DNA from 4 places in the Paenibacillus sp. N3/727 genome. Region 1 is predicted to be linked to each of the others. Evidence: predicted binding sites of a transcription regulator. Region 1 holds the regulator's gene; each other region holds the start of a gene.

Evidence for each region. The regulator Rex, encoded in region 1, represses fermentation and respiration genes when NADH is low (regulators of the CRP and FNR family bind a similar motif). The targets are predictions, from matches to a motif close to TTGTGAAATATTTCACAA.
Region 2: the regulator Rex is predicted to act here: its motif matches at 2,884-2,901, upstream of nirB (nitrite reductase large subunit NirB).
Region 3: the regulator Rex is predicted to act here: its motif matches at 2,416-2,433, upstream of pflB (formate C-acetyltransferase).
Region 4: the regulator Rex is predicted to act here: its motif matches at 3,134-3,151, upstream of MNQ98_RS27980 (cytochrome ubiquinol oxidase subunit I).

The regions. Positions count from the first base shown of each region.
Region 1 is NZ_CP093336.1:2,504,562-2,509,460, forward strand. It holds gene dinG (ATP-dependent DNA helicase DinG) at 1-1,156, shown strand, start outside; gene MNQ98_RS11310 (redox-sensing transcriptional repressor Rex) at 1,202-1,855, shown strand; gene MNQ98_RS11315 (amidohydrolase) at 1,842-3,143, shown strand; gene MNQ98_RS11320 (cell wall elongation regulator TseB-like domain-containing protein) at 3,172-3,690, shown strand; gene MNQ98_RS11325 (hypothetical protein) at 3,934-4,467, shown strand; gene MNQ98_RS11330 (AAA family ATPase) at 4,460-4,899, shown strand, end outside.
Region 2 is NZ_CP093336.1:2,301,281-2,306,179, forward strand. It holds gene MNQ98_RS10170 (sugar phosphate isomerase/epimerase family protein) at 1-394, shown strand, start outside; gene MNQ98_RS10175 (ThuA domain-containing protein) at 444-1,172, shown strand; gene MNQ98_RS10180 (winged helix-turn-helix transcriptional regulator) at 1,611-1,931, shown strand; gene MNQ98_RS10185 (hypothetical protein) at 2,083-2,826, shown strand; gene nirB (nitrite reductase large subunit NirB) at 3,069-4,899, shown strand, end outside.
Region 3 is NZ_CP093336.1:2,309,654-2,314,552, reverse strand. It holds gene pflB (formate C-acetyltransferase) at 73-2,334, opposite strand; gene adhE (bifunctional acetaldehyde-CoA/alcohol dehydrogenase) at 2,604-4,899, opposite strand, start outside.
Region 4 is NZ_CP093336.1:5,992,750-5,997,648, forward strand. It holds gene cydD (thiol reductant ABC exporter subunit CydD) at 1-646, opposite strand, end outside; gene cydB (cytochrome d ubiquinol oxidase subunit II) at 646-1,659, opposite strand; gene MNQ98_RS27980 (cytochrome ubiquinol oxidase subunit I) at 1,649-3,052, opposite strand; gene ade (adenine deaminase) at 3,293-4,899, opposite strand, start outside.

The DNA of each region.
Region 1 (4,899 bases):
TCGACTGTCACCATCCAAGAAGCCAAAAGACTGGGAAAGCTTAACGGAGTTAGAGAATCAGATTCACGTCACCTTGGGAGACGTCGTTCGCAAAGGAGATATGCTAACATCTGAAGTTCGGGAAGAACTGAATGATTATGGAGCAGATAGTTTAATTACGGATATTAACGGCCTCTTTAAGGACTTGGCTGCGCACCGGGAGAATCTGAAATTTTTCATGACTCTGAACGATGAAGGCGTGGTTTACTGGATGGAGGCGAACGGTAATTTCCGCAGTAAATCGCTGCAGATGTTTGCTGTGCCAGTTGATGTGAGCGGGCAGTTGAAAGAGCTGTTCTTCGATAAAAAAAGAAGTATCATCCTCACTTCTGCAACTCTATCTGTAGATAAATCGTTTCAGTATATGATCGATAATCTTGGGCTGCAGGATGCTTCAGATCAGGGGCAGCTGAATACCGTGCAGCTTCCGTCACCGTTTAATTACCGTGAGCAAGCATTGTTATTAATTCCAAGGGACTTCCCAAGCGTTAAGGGGACCATGGGAGATCAGAACTTTGTGAGTACACTCGTTCAATCACTTGCAGATGCCGCTAAAGCGACTCATGGACGAATGTTGGTGCTGTTTACCTCGTACCGTATGCTGCGCCAGGTGTATGATCCGCTCAAGGAAGTTCTGTCATCCAGTGATATATCCGTACTAGGACAAGGGATGGATGGATCAAGCCGAACCAAGCTGATCCGAAGGTTTCAGGACAGCAGCGCATCGGTGCTGCTTGGGACAAGCTCATTCTGGGAAGGGGTCGATATTCCGGGAGAAGCGCTGACATGCCTGGCTATCGTAAGGCTACCGTTTCAACCGCCTAACCATCCCCTTGTCGAAGCGAAGAGCGAGCTACTGCAGCAGCAGAAGAAAAATCCGTTCATGAAACTATCCGTACCTCAAGCGGTTATTCGCTTTAAGCAGGGTTTCGGGCGTCTTGTGCGAACAGCTCAAGACAAGGGTATTGTGATTGTTTATGATACCCGTGTGATTGAATCTTATTACGGAAAATACTTTTTATATTCACTGCCTGGCCCGAAAATGGAACATATGCGGACAGAGCAGATGGTTCCCCGCATTGCGGAATGGCTTCATGGGGACGAGGCGATACAATAAGAATTTAAGTTATTTATTTTGAGTTTATCATTAGGGGGAGCATGCATGAAATCGGATAAAATTTCGGAGGCCGTGGTTCGCAGACTGCCCGTATATTTACGCTATCTGAACGAACTTCATCTTCGTGAGGTTGCGACGGTGTCCTCACAGGAGCTTGGACAGAAGCTCGACCTAAATCCGGCGCAAATCCGCAAGGATCTTGCCTATTTTGGAGATTTTGGCAGAAAAGGGATAGGTTATGACGTCTCTTATTTGATCGAGAAAATCCGTCATATTCTTAAACTGGACCAGCAAATTAATGTAGTGCTTGTGGGTGCTGGTAATCTTGGACACGCCCTTTCCAATTACAACGCTTTTTTGAAAGATAATATGAAGATTGTAGCTATATTCGATGCATATACTCCCAAAGTCGGCACTAAAATCAACAATTTAGTCGTTCAGTCGATGGAAGAATTGACGGCGACTATTAAGGAGTTCGGAATCCGGATCGGGATTATTACCGTTCCTGATGTCGAAGCACAAGATGTGGCGGATAAACTGATCTCATCCGGTATTGAAGCGATTCTGAATTTTGCGCCAACGATCTTGAAAGCTCCTCCGCACATCCGGATTCATACAGCTGACTTCACGACGGATTTGCAGAGTCTGGCTTATTATTTGGATAACGGAAAGGAAGATGCCGATCATGACGAAGCGTAAATGGATGATTAAAAACGGAACCTTTGCTGTGCTTCAGAACGAAAAGCCGGTTCTGCGCGGATATATGGTCATCGAAGACGATCTCATTACCTATATCGGTGAAGAACAACCGAAGGTTGAGGAAAATACGGAGATTATCGACGGCACACATCTGTTTTTCATGCCTGGTCTTATGAATACGCATGGTCATACGGCTATGTCGCTTCTTCGTGGGTACGGGGATGATCTGGCACTTCAGGTATGGCTGCAGGAGAAAATGTGGCCGATGGAAGCGAAGTTTACAGCTGATGATGTATATTGGGGTACCTCGCTGTCTGTGATCGAAATGCTGAAAGGCGGCACGACGACCTTCCTCGATATGTATGATCATATGGATCAGGTAGCAGCCGTGACTGAGCAGTCCGGTATGCGTGGGGTACTTACTCGCGGTGTAATCGGTTTGTGTCCTCCAGATGTTCAGAATCACAAGCTGAAGGAGGCTACAGCATTTGCGAAGGACTGGCACGGTAAAGCCGATGGACGTATCACAACGATGATTTCGCCTCATGCGCCTTACACATGTCCTCCGGATTACATCGAAAAGTTTGTGCAGACTGCTTACGATCTAGATTTGCCAATTCACACCCATATGTCAGAAACAGTAACTGAAGTCGAGCAGAATGTTCGGGATTACGGGTTGCGGCCAGTAGCTCATCTTCAAAAACTTGGCGTCTTCACACGTCCGACGCTTGTTGCGCATGCTGTTCATTTAACGGATGAAGAGATTGAGATTTTGGCGGCTCATAAGGTAGCGGTATCCCACAATCCGGGAAGCAACCTGAAGCTGGCAAGCGGTGTCGCCCGGGTACCGGAACTGCTTAAAGCGGGAGTTACCGTATCACTGGGTACTGATGGTCCTGCGAGCAACAACAATTTGGATATGTTTGAGGAAATGAGACTAGCTGCTCTTATTCATAAGGGTGTCAGTGGCGATCCGACAGCAGTCCCTGCTGTTGAAGCACTTCGTATGGGAACAGAATACGGAGCGAAATCATTATTCTTAGACGGTGTTGGGACGCTGGCTCCCGGCATGAAAGCGGACTTTATCGCGTTAAATACCGATCAGGCACATTTTCTGCCTCATACGGACTTTATCTCGCATGCGGTTTATTCAGCGAGTGCCAAGGACGTGGAGCATGTGTGGGTAAATGGTAAGCAGGTTGTCAAAAACGGAGTTTGCCTTACATTGGATGAAGAAAAGATTCGCCGTGAAGCCCAAAGTGCGTTCGAGCGGCTGTTGACCCTTTAGGGAATAACAAGGGAGCGAGGAACGCAGATTGAAGAAAAAAACGAAGTGGATACTTCTCAGCATTTCCGGTTTTCTGCTCATATTACTGTTTATTCAGATTTATTATTCAAATGTAATGTCTGGTAAATGGTCGGAAGAGAACGCGGCCATCAAGGCGGCTCAGCAATATGGCGGTTTGATGAAGAAAGACAAAACTTATAAATCGGTATGGGATAAAGACAGCATTTACTGGGTCGTTACCGGTAAGGATACGGAAAACCAGGATATCATCGTTTGGGTGAAGTTTACGGAAGAGAATAAACCACTGGATGGAGCCAAAGCTGTACACAGCGAACCTCTGAGCGGTGGTATGTCGGAAGCTCAAATGCGTAATCAGATCAAGAGTGACCTGCCTGGTTCGGTAATCGAAAGGCTTGTTCTAGGTATGTATGAAGGAGAATACGCATGGCATCTGTCATACCATCAGAACAATGAGACGAAATACCGGTTTTATCGGTTTCAGGATGGAAGTCAGATCGGTGAAGACATTATTCTACCCAATCAATAACAAAATTTAACACTCCATCAAAAGGTGGAGTGTTAAATGACAAGATTTTGTGTAAGCGTTTACATAAAATATTAATAAAATAGTTTTAAATATTTTCACAGACTTGAATGAAAAAAGTATATAAGATGTGATATACTCTTATTTGTATTAAAGAGGCGGATTTGTGTGTGTGGATATATGCAATATTGATATATCGACCTTGATACATCAATAATATACATCATATAACAAGGAGGAAATACATTGAAACTACGCATTGTTCCTGTCGTTCTGACAGTCGTTATATCGGCATCGGTGCTTTTTGGCGGTTGGTTTCTGTATCGACAAATGGCTCTTCAGAATCCACTGGCCAATGTGGTATCACAGTATGATGGTGTGATAAGCTCTCAAATAGATATTAAACAGGATACAGTCACTTTGAAACTTGATTTAGAACCAGAAACGAATTTACGGGGTCTGGTCGAACATATAAACAAGGAAGGTAAGTCGGTTGTCGGTAAACGTACATTGAAGCTTGAGGTGGAAGATCACTCGTCCGAGCAGCTGAACCAATGGTGGGATGAGGCTATGTTATCAGTAGCCGAAGCGATGGATAACAAGCAGTACACCGATATACAGTCATCTTTGGATGAACTGGCAAAAAACTCACCTACGTTGAAAGCAAACGCTCAAATTGATGACCAGAACGTATATGTAAGTTTATCCGACGGCAAGTCAGGTAAGTTCATAATTCTACCACGCCAACCCGGCAAAATGGAGGTGTGGAACCATGCCTAAGTGGTCCAAGGAAGTATTGATTGGCTTCATCCCTGTGCTGTTCGTATTCCTTGCATTCATTGGCATGAATGTTGTTCCAATCCTTATTGCAGCCATGCTTGTAGGAGTTCTTCTCTTTATAGCCAAGATGAAGGGCGGAATAGCTGTAGGTGCAGGTGGTGAACGTAAACGGAAAAAGGGTAATATGGCAAAGCTGACCTTTGAAGAAATCGGAGGGCAGGATAACGCGAAGCAGGAGCTGCGTGAGGCGCTTGATTTTCTAATCCGTCATGAAGAGATCAAAAAATTCGGAATTCGCCCATTGAAAGGCATTTTGCTGACAGGGCCTCCGGGAACAGGTAAGACACTGATGGCTAAGGCGGCAGCACATTACACAAACTCGGTATTTGTTGCTGCTTCGGGCAGTGAATTTGTTGAAATGTATGTAGGTGT
Region 2 (4,899 bases), 200 kb from region 1:
CGGTGCGAACCTAGACCCAAGCCATATGTGGTGGCAGGGCATTGATCCGGTGCAAGCTATAAAAATTTTGGGACGTGAAGGCGCGATTCACCATTTCCATGCAAAGGATACGGTAATCGATCCGGTAAACGTGAATAAATACGGTCTGACAGATATGCAGTCATACGCCAATATGATGGATCGTGCATGGCAGTTCCGTAGCGTAGGCTATGGTCATGATCTGAAAGATTGGGCCGATATGATGAGTGCTCTGCGTCTTGTTGGTTATGATTATGTAGTAAGTATTGAGCATGAAGATGGTCTGATGTCTGTTGAGGAAGGCTTCTCCAAAGCCGTTCAAAACCTGCAGCAAGTACTGATCGAAGAACCGCTTGGTGAGATGTGGTGGGTGTAAACCGCGTAAAATATGCGGATTTTTTAATCAACTAGGGGGAAACAGCAACATGTTAAACGTAACCATTTGGAACGAGTTCGTTCACGAGAATATTCATGATGAGGTTAAACGGGTGTATCCGGAAGGCATCCATATGGCTTTGGCTGAAGGTCTTAACAGTCCGGAGTTTACCATTAGGACAGCAACGCTGGATCAGCCGGAGCATGGTTTAACCGATGAAGTCTTGAACTCGACTGATGTGCTGCTGTGGTGGGGTCACATGGCTCATGACCGTGTGGATGACGAGATTGTAAGTAAGGTCGTAAAACGGGTGCAGGAAGGTATGGGGTTTGTTGTGCTTCATTCCGGGCACTTTTCCAAACCGTTTAAAGCGCTGATGGGAACGAGCTGCGATTTGAAATGGCGTGAGGTGGGAGAACAAGAGATTTTATGGTCTGTCAATCCTTCACATCCAATTGCAGCAGGAGTGAATAGCCACATCATTCTTGAACAAGAAGAGATGTACGGTGAATTTTTCGATATCCCTACACCGGATGAGCTGATTTTTATCAGCAACTTTGCGGGCGGGGAAGTATTCCGGAGCGGTTGTACTTTTAAGCGCGGACAAGGAAACATTTTTTACTTCCGGCCAGGTCATGAGACATATCCGACATACTACAATCCCGAAATTTTAAAAGTCATTTCCAACGGAATCAGATGGGCAGCAGCTAATTCTTATGCAGTTAAACCTGTATTCGGAAACAGCCAGCCTGTTCGTCCGCTTGGCGCTCTTGTGTAATAAGCATTTCGAAAATGGCTGCCGACTATCGGCAGCCGTTTTTATTTAGAGATAAGAAAGAATAAACATCGGAGTAAAGTGCATCTTTATCTCGAAAGTAAAGCTACTGCTAAGATGGAATTTTCAAGTTGAGGAATAAGTTGAGATATAAAACGACAAAATTAGGGTATTCATGTTTATAGGACCGTTTCACCAATGTGGACATATTCCCTCTGTCCCATTCGGCAGATGTACTGTATAATAGAAAATTGTCCCAAGTTATTGATTTAATCTCGAGATATTGGCTCAAATGACCAGGCAATAAATCACCATTTTAAAGTTAAAACAGGTAAGTGGTTTTCAGTTCCATAAAAATATGCTAAAATTTAAATGTACTAACTTATTGTAAGTTTTATGTTTCACAGCAACTATTGTGACTCTGTAAAGAGGTGAAATGATATGGAAGTTACAAATCCTTGTTTATGCCCCCGTTTCGAGTCCGCTTTCGCCTTCCTTGGAAAGCGTTGGAACGGACTAATTATCCAGACACTGATGAGTGGTCCGAAACGGTTTAAGGATATCTCAAATTACATTCCGTCTATGAGCGACAAAATGCTGTCCGAGCGAATGAAGGATTTGGAAAGCGAAGGCATATTAATCAGACATGTATACCCCGAAACGCCGGTTCGTATTGAGTACGAGCTGACTGAAAAGGGAAAAGCCTTGCAGCCTGTTATGGAACAGATTTCGAACTGGGCAGAACAATGGGCAGAGAAGTAAAATGAAATAACCTCAGCGTTAGCCCTGGTGCAAGGCAGACTTGCTTTGACTAGGGTTTTTTGCTGTCGATTGAAGTGGACTTGCACTAGAGCCAGTCAAATATAGTATAATTGGAAAAATAGCCCTAAAGCACTTAAGGAGGCGAGCCTTTATGAAAAATTCGGTTAAACTGCCGTACGTTCATTATGGACAAGAGGAAGCCGCCGAGCTTGAGAGGGCTTCGATAAGAGTGCAGCATATTTATGACAAGACCCAGGATCTTTTGGACCGCTATATGCCGGATTCCATGTGGACCGCAATGACTGGAATGAGCCGGAACCTGAAGGAACCCGAGCTTTGGGAGGGGGATCTGGAAAGTGGAATATTTCAAAAATGGGTCAAGAGCCCGAAGGGCTGGAAATGTATTGGATGTGAAAGATACAGTCACCCTTCGGTAATTTCGGAAACACCGACACAAGCGGAGGGAGAGTCATCTTTTGAAGCAGGAGATGGGGCTGGCCGCACATTTCACGACAAAGGTCTTCCAGGCAGATTGCTGCAGATGGTGATCTGGTCACAATTTGAGGAAATTCGACTGTTCCAGCCGTTTCTTGGTGATGAGCCGTTTTTTACCGAGGAAGAGATGGAGGTCATTTCAGATTATTTTGTCCCTACTTATATAAGTCCTGTCCCCTTGAAAGAAAGGGGGAAAGACTTCAAGACAATTCAAACAGGAATTCCTCTTTATCAGGAGCGAATATCTGCACCCTCTCTCGTGATGCAGTCAGAAGGCGCCAGCGTCTCCGGAAATTGGATGACGGGGGTTGATCTGAGCTCTAGAGGTTTTTCTGGCCTCCGTCCCTATTTGAAAATTCCTAAGGGTGGCCGTACTTACATGAAAGCTTTGATCGTATAGTCAAAAATAGAGGAGACAGCCTATGCTGTCTTTTTTTGTGTGCAATTGTTAAAAATGGTGTGAAAAAATTCACAATTAGAGTGAAGATAATCACAATAACAATTAAATTTTAAATGTATAATGACCGTAAAAGATCAATGAAATGGAAATGAGTTCAATAAAACGATCGAATTTAAACACGAGACGGCTAGATTAAAGTGAAATCAAGAGGGTTGGATAGACCTTTTAAGGAGGAAAAGATCATGACTGGCAAGAACAAACAAAAGCTAGTGGTCATAGGTAACGGCATGGCGGGTATTAGCACGGTAGAGCAAATCATAAAATTAGGTGGCGCTTATGATATTACCGTATTCGGCAGTGAGCCGCATCCCAACTATAACCGGATCATGCTGTCTTACGTTCTGGAAGGCAGTAAAACGCTAGATGATATTGTACTGAATGATTGGAATTGGTACAAAGATAATGATATCACACTGCACACGGGAACTACGGTCACCAAGATTGACGAGGAGAACAAGGTGGTTGTAGCCGAGAATGGTCTTGCAGTTCCATATGATCGCGTTATTATTGCCACAGGTTCAAATCCGTTTATATTGCCTGTGCCTGGAAGCGATAAAGAGGGTGTTGTAGGCTTCCGTGATATCGCGGATTGCAATCAGATGCTTGCGGCTGCTAAGAAGTACAAGAAAGCTGCGGTGATCGGCGGAGGTCTTCTCGGCCTTGAAGCCGCTAAGGGACTTGTTAATCTAGGTATGGATGTCACGGTTGTTCACTTGATGAATGACCTCATGGAACGCCAGCTTGATCACAATGCATCGGCTATGTTGCAAGCTGAGCTGGAGCGTCAAGGTATCAAGTTTGCCATGGGTAAGCAGACCGTAGCGTTACTGGGCGGAGATCGGGTAACTGGACTGCGATTTAATGACGGAACAGAACTGGAAGCCGGTTTTGTTGTCATGGCTGTCGGTATTAAACCGAATGTAGCCGTAGCTAAGGCGAGTGGGATTGAAGTTAATCGCGGCATTGTAGTCAATGACAATCTGCAGACTTCCATGGAGAATGTATATGCCGTTGGGGAATGTGATGAGCATCGGGGTGTATGCTATGGTCTTGTGGCTCCGTTGTTTGAGCAGGGTATGGTGCTTGCGAAGCATTTATGTGGAGTGGACACGTTGCCGTATGAAGGCTCCGTTGTATCGACCAAGCTGAAAATCAGCGGTGTGGATGTATTCTCTGCTGGTGAATTTATTGAAGGTCCGGAACATACCGTTATTGCTGCTAAAGATGAATGGAAAAAGACCTATAAGAAAATTTTGTTGAAGAACAATGTGATCGTCGGTGCGGTTTTATTCGGAGATGTAACCGAGTCGGCGGCTCTGCAAAAGCTGATCAAGCAAGAGGCTCAGATGACAGATGAGATCTATGCTACAGTTATGGGAACGGGCTGCTGCGGCGCAGGCGCCAAAAAAGGAACCTCGGTTGAAAGTATGGCAGATGAAGAAATTGTTTGCGGATGCAACGGGGTGACGAAGAAGACCATTGTGGATGCAGTAATGGTTCAGGGACTGACCACGGTGGATGAGATCAAGGCATGCACTGGAGCAACCCGCTCTTGCGGCGGATGTAAGCCAGTCGTTGAACAAATCTTGCAATATGTGCTCGGTGACGGTTTCAAAAGTGCAAGTAAACAAGGAATTTGTGGATGTACAACACACAGTCGTGACGAGATCGTAGCTGAAATCCGTGCCAAGGGACTAAGAACAATCGGTGAAGTCATGAATGTGCTGGAGTGGAGCCAGCCTGAAGGCTGCTCGAAATGTCGCCCTGCTATCAACTATTATCTTGGTATGATTTACCCGGAAACCTATGAGGATGAGAAGGAATCACGTTTCGTCAATGAGCGGATGAATGCCAATATCCAGAAAGACGGCACATATACTGTAGTTCCGCGGATGTATGGCGGAGTGACAACAGTGGAAGATTTGAAGAGAATTGCGGACGTTTCGCTTAAGTATGATGTCAAGGTCGTGAAGGTGACCGGTGGACAGCGTCTGGCTCTTATCGGAGTGAAGA
Region 3 (4,899 bases), 190 kb from region 1:
GATGTCATCCTTTCTGTATCCGCTTTGTCATAAGCAAAGTTTGGTCATTTAATTATATTTTTTTCGGCCGTATTACATCGAACCGTGGAAAGTACGGTTGATGACATCCAGCTGCTGCTCACGAGTCAGTTTAATGAAGTTTACAGCATAACCCGATACACGGATCGTCAATTGCGGATAATTTTCTGGATGCTCCATAGCGTCCATCAATTGCTCACGATCAAATACGTTAACGTTCAGATGATGCGCTTTGCTGCCAAAGTAACCATCCATCATTGCTACCAAGTTAGTCTCACGGATAGCAGCTTCTTTACCGAGTGCTTTTGGCACGATTGAGAAGGTGTTCGAGATACCGTCCAGGCTGTCTTCATAAGGCAGTTTCGCTACCGAACTCAAGGAAGCAAGCGCACCTTTTTTGTCGCGTCCATGCATTGGGTTTGCACCTGGTGCAAATGGCTCTCCTGCTTTACGTCCATCTGGAGTAGTACCCGTCTTCTTACCGTATACCACGTTCGAAGTAATCGTCAGTACGGACTGTGTTGGCAGTGCGTCACGGTAAGCTTTATGTTTGCGGATCATGCCCATGAAAGTCTCAACCAATTCAACAGCGATACTGTCAACTCGGTCATCATTGTTTCCGTAGCAAGGGAAGTCGCCCTCGATTTCAAAATCAACAGCGATGCCATTCTCATTGCGAACCGGCTTCACTTTAGCATATTTAATGGCACTCAAGGAGTCAGCAGCTACCGACAATCCAGCGATACCACATGCCATCGTGCGCAGAATATCACGGTCATGCAGCGCCATCTCAATACGCTCATAGGAATATTTATCATGCATATAGTGAATCACGTTCAGCGTGTTCATGTACAGCTTCGCGAGCCATTCCATCATCGGCTTGAAGCGTTTCATAACTTCTTCATAGTCGAGGGTCTCTGCAGTAATAGCAGGGAACTCAGGACCAACTTGAACACCGGATTTTTCATCACGGCCGCCGTTAATAGCATACAAAAGTGCTTTAGCCAAGTTTGCACGTGCTCCGAAGAACTGCATTTGCTTACCGATACGCATAGCGGATACACAGCAAGCAATACCGTAGTCTTCGCCATAAATCGGACGCATCAGATCATCGTTTTCGTATTGGATCGAGCTCGTCTCGATGGATACTTTTGCACAGAATTTCTTAAAGCCTTCAGGCAGCTTCTCCGACCACAGTACAGTCAGGTTTGGTTCAGGTGCAGGTCCTAGATTGTAGAGCGTGTGCAGGAAGCGGAAGCTGTTCTTCGTTACACGAGTTTCGCCGTTCATTGACATACCGCCAATGGATTCTGTTACCCAAGTTGGGTCACCGCTGAACAGATCATTGTAATCCGGTGTACGCAGGAACTTAACGATACGAAGCTTCATTACAAAATGGTCAACCAGTTCTTGTGCTGTTTCTTCGGTCAATGTGCCTTCAGCCAGATCACGCTGGATGTAAACATCCAAGAATGAAGATACACGTCCGAGGGACATCGCTGCACCATTCTGTTCTTTAATTGCTGCCAAGTAACCGAAATACAGCCACTGGAATGCTTCTTTTGCTGTTGCTGCCGGTTTAGAAATATCAAAGCCGTGCAGTTCAGCCATTTGTTTCAGTTCTTTCAATGCACGAATTTGCTCTGACAGTTCCTCACGAAGACGAATCACATTCTCGTCAATCACATCAACCTCAAGACTGTCCAGCTCTTTCATTTTATCTTTAATTAAGAAATCAATACCGTATAGTGAAATCCGACGATAGTCGCCGATAATGCGTCCACGTCCGTATGCATCGGGAAGTCCTGTAATGATACCGGCTCTACGCGCAGCCCGCATCTCGGAAGTATAGGCGTCAAATACCCCTTGGTTATGGGTTTTACGAATGTTTGTGAAGATATCAACAATGCCTTGCGGAAGTTCAAATCCATAAGCATTACATGCGTCGATCATCATCTTAATGCCGCCGAACGGCTGAATGGAACGTTTGAATGGTTCATCGGTTTGTACCCCGACGATTTGTTCTTTACCTTTATCCAAGTAACCTGGCTGGTGCGAAACAATTGTAGAAGGAGTGTTTACGTCCACATCCAGCACGCCGCCCGCTTCCCGTTCTTTTTTTGTCAGGTCCGATACGATGTCCCATAATGCTTTGGTATTCGCTGTAGGACCAGCCAGAAAATCATCAACACCGTAATAAGGATCAATATTCAGCGCAATAAATTCGTTAACATCTACTGCTCTGTTCCATTTTCCTGTTTTGAACCCTCTCCAACCGGACTGCATGTCTTTAATTTCTTTTTCAATCACCGACATTTTTAAATCCCTCCATGTTCTGTTGTTGAGGCATGAGTTTATAGTATATCTTTCTCATGTCCACTATCCCAGATCAATAAAATGTGACACATTTCACAATGTTGGGTGTGAAGCCCCGGCTACATTCCGAGCCGCTAAACTGTAAGAATTATTATCTGAGATTGTTTTTACACTTTAATTGTAGTCCCGTTAACTGAAAACAGCTGTGACAAATATCACAAACGAGGTGATATTTGTCACGCTGATTCACTTACAATTTATCTATTATATTAGCTGTCAAAACGTCCGTAGAACGCGTTGCGATACACATCTGCGAGCTCAGTTACGAGAGGCAGTTTTGGATTCGCAGTTGTACATTGGTCTTCAAATGCACGGTCCGCCAAGTATTCCACCCGGCTTTCAAAGTCTGCCGGATCAAAGCCGAGCTGCTGGAACGATTCCTCAATGCCAAGTTTTTTGTTCAGGTCGCGAATCGCTTTGATCAAGCTGTTCACACCTTCTTCGGTTGTGCGAGCTGGCAATCCAAGAATGCGGGCAATCTCTGCATACTTTTCATCTGCTACGAAGTGGGTATATTTAGGCCATGCAGCAAACTTCGTCGGTTTCATGGCATTGTAACGGATGACGTGAGGCAACAGAATCGCATTGGTCCGTCCATGTGCGGTATGATATTGACCGCCCCATTTATGAGCAAGGCTGTGATTGATGCCCAGGAATGCGTTGGCAAAAGCCATACCAGCAAGTGTCGATGCGTTATGCATTTTTTCACGAGCCAGTTTGTCGCCAGTCATTGCCGACTTCTCAAGGTACTGGAATACAAGCTGAATAGCTTTGATTGCAATACCATCTGTATAGTCGTTGGCCATTACAGATACATAAGCCTCAATTGCATGTGTCAGAACGTCCATACCCGTATCGGCGACTGCTGTTTTAGGCAAGCTGTAGACATACTCTGGATCGATAATTGCCACGTCAGGCGTCAGCTCATAGTCTGCCAGAGGATACTTCGTATTCCCATGCTCTTTATCGGTGATAACCGTAAATGAAGTTACTTCTGAACCCGTACCCGATGTTGTTGGGATTGCTACGAACTTCGCTTTTTGACCAAGTCTTGGGAATTTGTAAATCCGTTTACGAATGTCCATGAATTTTTGCTTCAGATTGTTGAAATCAGTGTCCGGATATTCATAGAACAGCCACATCCCTTTTGCTGCGTCCATCGGAGATCCACCGCCAAGAGCAATGATGCAGTCCGGCTGGAATCTCTTCATCATTTCAGCACCGCGCTGAACCGTTGTTGTTGATGGATCCGGTTCTACTTCAGAGAATACTTCGATGGCAACCGGAACCTGACGCTGACGAAGATAATGCTCAACTCTTTCTACATAGCCAAGCTTCACCATCATAGGGTCAGTAATAATGGCAACACGTGTGATATCCGGCATTTTGGCAAGGTACTGGGTTGATCCTTTTTCAAAATAAATTTTGTTCGGTACTTTGAACCACTGCATATTCACGGTACGACGGTTCACCCTTTTCACGTTGATGAGATTGACGGCGGTCACGTTCGAAGATGTCGAGTTACGACCATACGATCCGCAGCCCAATGTCAACGACGGCAAGTTTGTATTGTAGATGTCACCAATACCACCCTGCGACGAAGGCTGGTTCACGAGTATCCGGCAAGTTTGCATACGGTCCGAGAACTTATTGATGATTTCTTCGTTATTCGAGTGAATAACTGACGAGTGACCCATACCACCAAAAGCAACGATTTCAGCAGCACGGTCAATCCCCTGATCTGCTGTCTTCACTTTGTAGCAGGCCAAGATCGGGCTCAGCTTTTCAGCTGACAGCGGGAACTTCGGTCCCACGCCTTCAATCTCAGCTACCAGGATTTTTGTTCCTTTCGGAACTTCAATTCCACATGCTTCAGCGATCTTCACAGCAGGCTGTCCGACGATTGCAGGGTTTACTGCGCACTTCTCTGCCACTATTGCACCTGCGGTCAGCTTCGCCGCTTCTTCTTTGTTCACGAAGTAGCAGCCGCTCGCGATCATTTTTTTCTTCACTTGTTCAAAAATAGCTTCTTCTATAATAACAGCCTGTTCCGATGCACAGATCATGCCGTTGTCAAACGTTTTTGAGAGAATGAGGTCATTGACCGCTTGATCAAGATTGGCCGTTTTTTCAATAAAGCAAGGTACGTTCCCGGGTCCTACACCGAGTGCCGGTTTCCCGCAGCTGTACGCTGCTTTTACCATGGCCGATCCGCCTGTAGCCAAAATGCAAGCTACATCAGGATGGTTCATCAGGACATTGGTCTTTTCCATAGACGGTTCGTCAATCCATTGAATACAGCCTTCCGGAGCGCCCAGTTTTACTGCGGCATCCAGCAAAATCTTCGCTGCTTCACGGCTGCAGGCTTGTGCGGATGGATGGAAACCAAAGATGATCGGATTTTTCGTCTTGATGGCAATAAGTGCTTTAAAAATTGTCGTTGATGTCGGATTCGTTACTGGGGTAATCCCCATAATGATACCTACAGGCTCAGCAATCTTTTGG
Region 4 (4,899 bases), 2.9 Mb from region 1:
CGCTGTGCCTCCTGCTCTGCCCCAGAAACTTAAGTGTTTCCAGACCACGAAGGGAATCCACGAAATGGTTGGACAGCATCCGGTACGTATGCAGCTGGCGTTCCGTCTGCTTCCGTGCAGCCAAGCCAACCAAAATTAGAAATATGATCAGAATCGGCATCGTTACGAGCAAGATCACAGCCGAAATACGATCTATATAAAACACATACAACCATACCAGCGCAGGAGTAAAAGCCACCCCCATCATCCGCGGTATGGTTAATTCCGCATATTTGCGGAATTTGGCGATGCCCTCCAGCACAAGCGTGACCACATTGCCTGTTCCCTCGGACCGGACAAATCTCGGGCCCATATGGAACAGCTTATCCATCAGCTGCTTTCTCAGGTCCGTGCCCGTCTCCTCGGCAAACCGCTGCGCTATGCCCTGCTGCAGCAGCCCAATGGCGTGGCGTGCCAGAAAAGCAAGCAGGAACAATACCATTTTACTGTACTGTTCCTGCAGAGAGGATCCGGCAAATAGGGCGGAGATAACCTCCGCCAACCATTTTGCCTGCAATATGATGGCCATGCTTTGTGCCAGGGTACATACGGCAACGACGAGGAATACCGTCTTGACTCCTTTGTATCCTAGCAGATCTTTACCCATCAGTACTCTAAATGCTCCTTCTCATGTACCCGTTTGTGGAAAACGTAGTAGCTCCAAATTTGATAACCTAATACGAACGGTAGCAGTGTAACCGCCACAATCGTCATCACCTTAAGGGAGTATTGCCCTGAGGCAGCGTTTTGGATCGTCAGATCAAACGCACTGTTGATCGAGCTGATCATGACACGTGGGAACAATCCGATGAACACGGACATAACCGACAGGACGATGACCGCCCCGGTCATACCGAACGCCCAGCCGTCTTTCTTGGTTTTCATAAAATAACCGGCTGCCAGGAATGCAATAACACCAAGCACCAGTACGGCTGACAATATGCCGCCCCGAACTTTGAACAAGTCCGTCATGAAATACGTCATAATTCCGAATAGCGCAAGCAGCGCTGCAACCGGGAACAACAGGCGCCGGGCCATAACCCGGGCACGCTCCTGCAAATCTCCTATGGTGCGGAGTGTCGTAAACATGAGTCCATGCAGCAAGCATAGCATAACTACCGTGATTCCGCCTACAACCGTATACAGATTAACTACATCGAAGAATCCAGCATTAAGCTGCATCGATTCGTCAATCGGCAAACCCTGGATCAGGCAGGCGAACACTACACCGAAGAGGAATGGAGGCAGAAAGCTTCCTGTGAAGATGGCACCATCCCAAACCTTTCTCCAGCGTGCATCCCCGACCTTGCCACGGAATTCAAATGCGACCCCACGGGCGATCAAGGCTAGCAGGAGAACGACGAACGGAAGGTAAAATCCGCTGAACAGCGTGGCGTACCAGTTCGGGAAGGCCGCGAACATCGCTCCGCCTGCCGTAATCAGCCACACCTCATTTGCATCCCAGAACGGGCCAATAGAGTTGATAAGCACCCGGCGCTGGGTATCATTCTTGGCCAAGAATTGTGTTGACATACCTACACCAAAGTCGAAGCCTTCCAGGAAGAAGAACCCGATAAACAGAACGGCAACCAGTACAAACCACAGCTCACTAAGAGACATTGCCGATTCCCTCCTTATTGAACGGGTCAGCTGCGTTGTGATCGTCTTCCTCCACCGCATATGGCCCTTTCTTGATAACTTTAACGAACAGATAAGCCATTACCGCAGCCAGCACAGCATAAATCGTACTGAATGCAATGAGTGAGAACAGAATGGAACCTGCGCCTACGTTTGGCGAGATGCTGTCCTTCGTCTGAATCAATCCAAATACAGTCCAAGGCTGACGCCCGATTTCTGTCATTATCCATCCCGCCGTGTTGGCGATAAACGGCAGTGATATGCTGAACAGCAATGCTCTCAGGAACCATTTCCCTGCCTTTTCTACTTTCTTGCGCATTGTCAACCATGTGCCGTACAAACCGAGCAAAATCATAATAGAGCCTGCAGCGACCATGATACGGAAACTCCAGAATGTAGTCCGGACTGGTGGAATGTAGTCACCAGGTCCATACTGCTCCTCATACTGTGCCTGCAGTTCTTTCATTCCGATAACTTCACCGGAAAATTTACTATAGGACAAGAAGCTGAGCATATAAGGAATTTTCAATTCCATCGTATTTTTCTGATTTTCCGGATCAATCCCGGCAAAAACCGTCCATGGAGCCGGATCATCACTCGTTTCCCACAGACTCTCGGCTGCAGCCATTTTCATAGGCTGTGTATCCACCAGATATTGTGCTTGCTGGTGACCGAAGAGAGCAACGAGCACGGAGGAGATCAGAGCGATAATGATAGCAATGTTAAACGATTTTTTAAAGAAATCGATATCCTTCTTCTTCATCAGCTTGTATGCGCTGATCCCCGTAACGAGAAATGCGCCTGTGGCCAATGCCCCGAATACCGTATGCGGGAACTCAACCAACAGCTGACCATTCGTGATCAGAGCGAAGAAATCATTCATCTCGGCGCGTCCGTTGTTCATCTCAAATCCGACAGGACGCTGCATGAACGAGTTGGCGGCCAAAATCCAAAAAGCCGACATTGCTGTGCCGAAGGACACGAGCCAAATACAAAGAAGGTGAACCTTCTTGGACAAGCGGTCCCATCCGAAAATCCACAGTCCGATAAACGTGGACTCCATGAAAAATGCGAGCAGCGCTTCAATCGCAAGCGGCGCTCCGAACACATCCCCGACAAATCGGGAGTAATCCGACCAGTTCATACCGAACTGGAATTCCTGCAAAATACCGGTAACGACCCCTACAGCAAAGTTAATGAGAAACAGTTTACCCCAGAATTTTGCCATCTTCTTGTATACTTCGTTGCCCTTGACGACATACATCGTCTCCATAATGGCAATCAGAAATGCCAAGCCGATGGACAGCGGAACAAAGATGAAGTGAAAAATGGTTGTCGAAGCGAACTGGATACGTGCGAGCATAACCGGATCCATAAAATACCCCTTCCTTTTGGTTCACGTAATAAAGCTTTAAAATTTATCTTTTATTATTTTCTCAGACGACGAACGGAAGAATTGTGATATTTATCACATTAAAGTGCCTGGAAGGGGTTAAATAGTTATAAATTTGTGACGAAAATCACGTTCTCAATAAAAATAAGAAAAAAACAGGATGGACCATGGTTGGTCACCCTGTTTTTTGCAATGATAAGTGTCTCAATCATTTCGTTTTTTTTAAACCGTGGATGGCCCAATTTCGGTTTCAATCAACTTGAACTCGGTCACATCAGCCAGTCCCCGGTTCGTGATCCGAATATCCGGTATAACCGGCAGTGCGATCAACGAGAAGGTCATAAACGGCGCATTCATCGGGCAGCCCAGTTCCTTCCACGCTTCCTCCATTGACACCACTTCAGCAGCTACCGTCTCCAGCGGACGATCCGCCATCAGACCTGCCACCGGCATCGCCACCTTGGCTAGCACCTCGCCATCCCGTACCACGATCATGCCCCCGCCGCAGGCGGCAAGCTCATTGGCAGCAAACGCCATGTCCTCAGGGCTCGTCCCCATAACAAGCAGGTTGTGGCTGTCATGTGCCACCGTGGAGGCGACTGCACCTGATTTTAACTGAAATCCGCTCGCAAAGCCGAGGGATATCTGCCCTGTTCCCTTGTGGCGCTCAATGCAAGCCATCTGGATGACATCCTGTGCCAAATCTGGCTGGATAATGCCCTCTATCACTGGGAGGGTCGCCGTCATTTTGGCGGTTCGGGCACTGTTCTCAATAACACGCACCACGTTTACCTGTGTCTGTGGGGCATTTCCTTTGCTGCGCAGCAGGAAATCATCGGCGGTTAGAGCACGCTGCAGCCGTACCGAGCTGCGGGCTTCCGCTGGATATTCATAAACCGGGAATTCTTTTACGATCTTTCCGGATTCCGCCACCACTTCACCATCAGCAATAACAAGCGAAGGCACCATTTGCTTCAGATCATCAATAAGCAAAATATCCGCCGCTTTACCAGGTGCGATGCTGCCAATTTCCTGCTCCATACCGAAGTACCGAGCCACATTGATCGTTCCCATCTGAATGGCCTTAACCGGATCAACGCCTTCCTCAATCGCCCGGCGTACAACATGGTTCAGATGACCAAGGTTCAGCAGTGTCATCGGATAGACGTCGTCTGTCACAAGGGACATGTTATCGGTACACACGTTATCTTCCGTTACTACTTTGATAACTTCCTTAACATCATGCCATGCGGAACCTTCACGGATCATCAGATGCATACCGAGTCGGACCTTCTGCAGCGCCTGCTCCCTAGTAACCGTTTCGTGGCAAGAGCTGACACCTGAAGCGATATAAGCCTGCAGCATACGCTCATCCTCGGAAGGAAAATGACCGGTAACGGTTTTGCCTGCCTTTAAGGTTGCCTCAATTTCTCCGCACATGGTGGGGTCACCATAAACGACGCCCGGGAAGTTCATTACCTCGCCGAGGCCTTCCACACCCGGCCACTGTAGTCCCGCTTCAATATCGGCTACGCCAAGTGCCGCGCCAGCGTCTTCTAGGTCCGTTGTAGCTGGCACACAAGAAGGAAAAGTTGTAAATACTTTAAGTGGAAGCTGTTGCCCTTCTTCATGCATCCAGCGTACGCCTTCTGAACCGAATACATTCGCAATCTCATGCGGATCCATAAAGATGGAAGTTGTGCCTTTAGCCATCGCTGCTTTGGCGAATTCGGTTACCGTCAGCATCGTGCTTTCCACATGCATATGTCCGTCCAGCAGACCTGGTGCAATGTATCGCCCGTTCGCCTGAATCACATTCGTATTCTCAC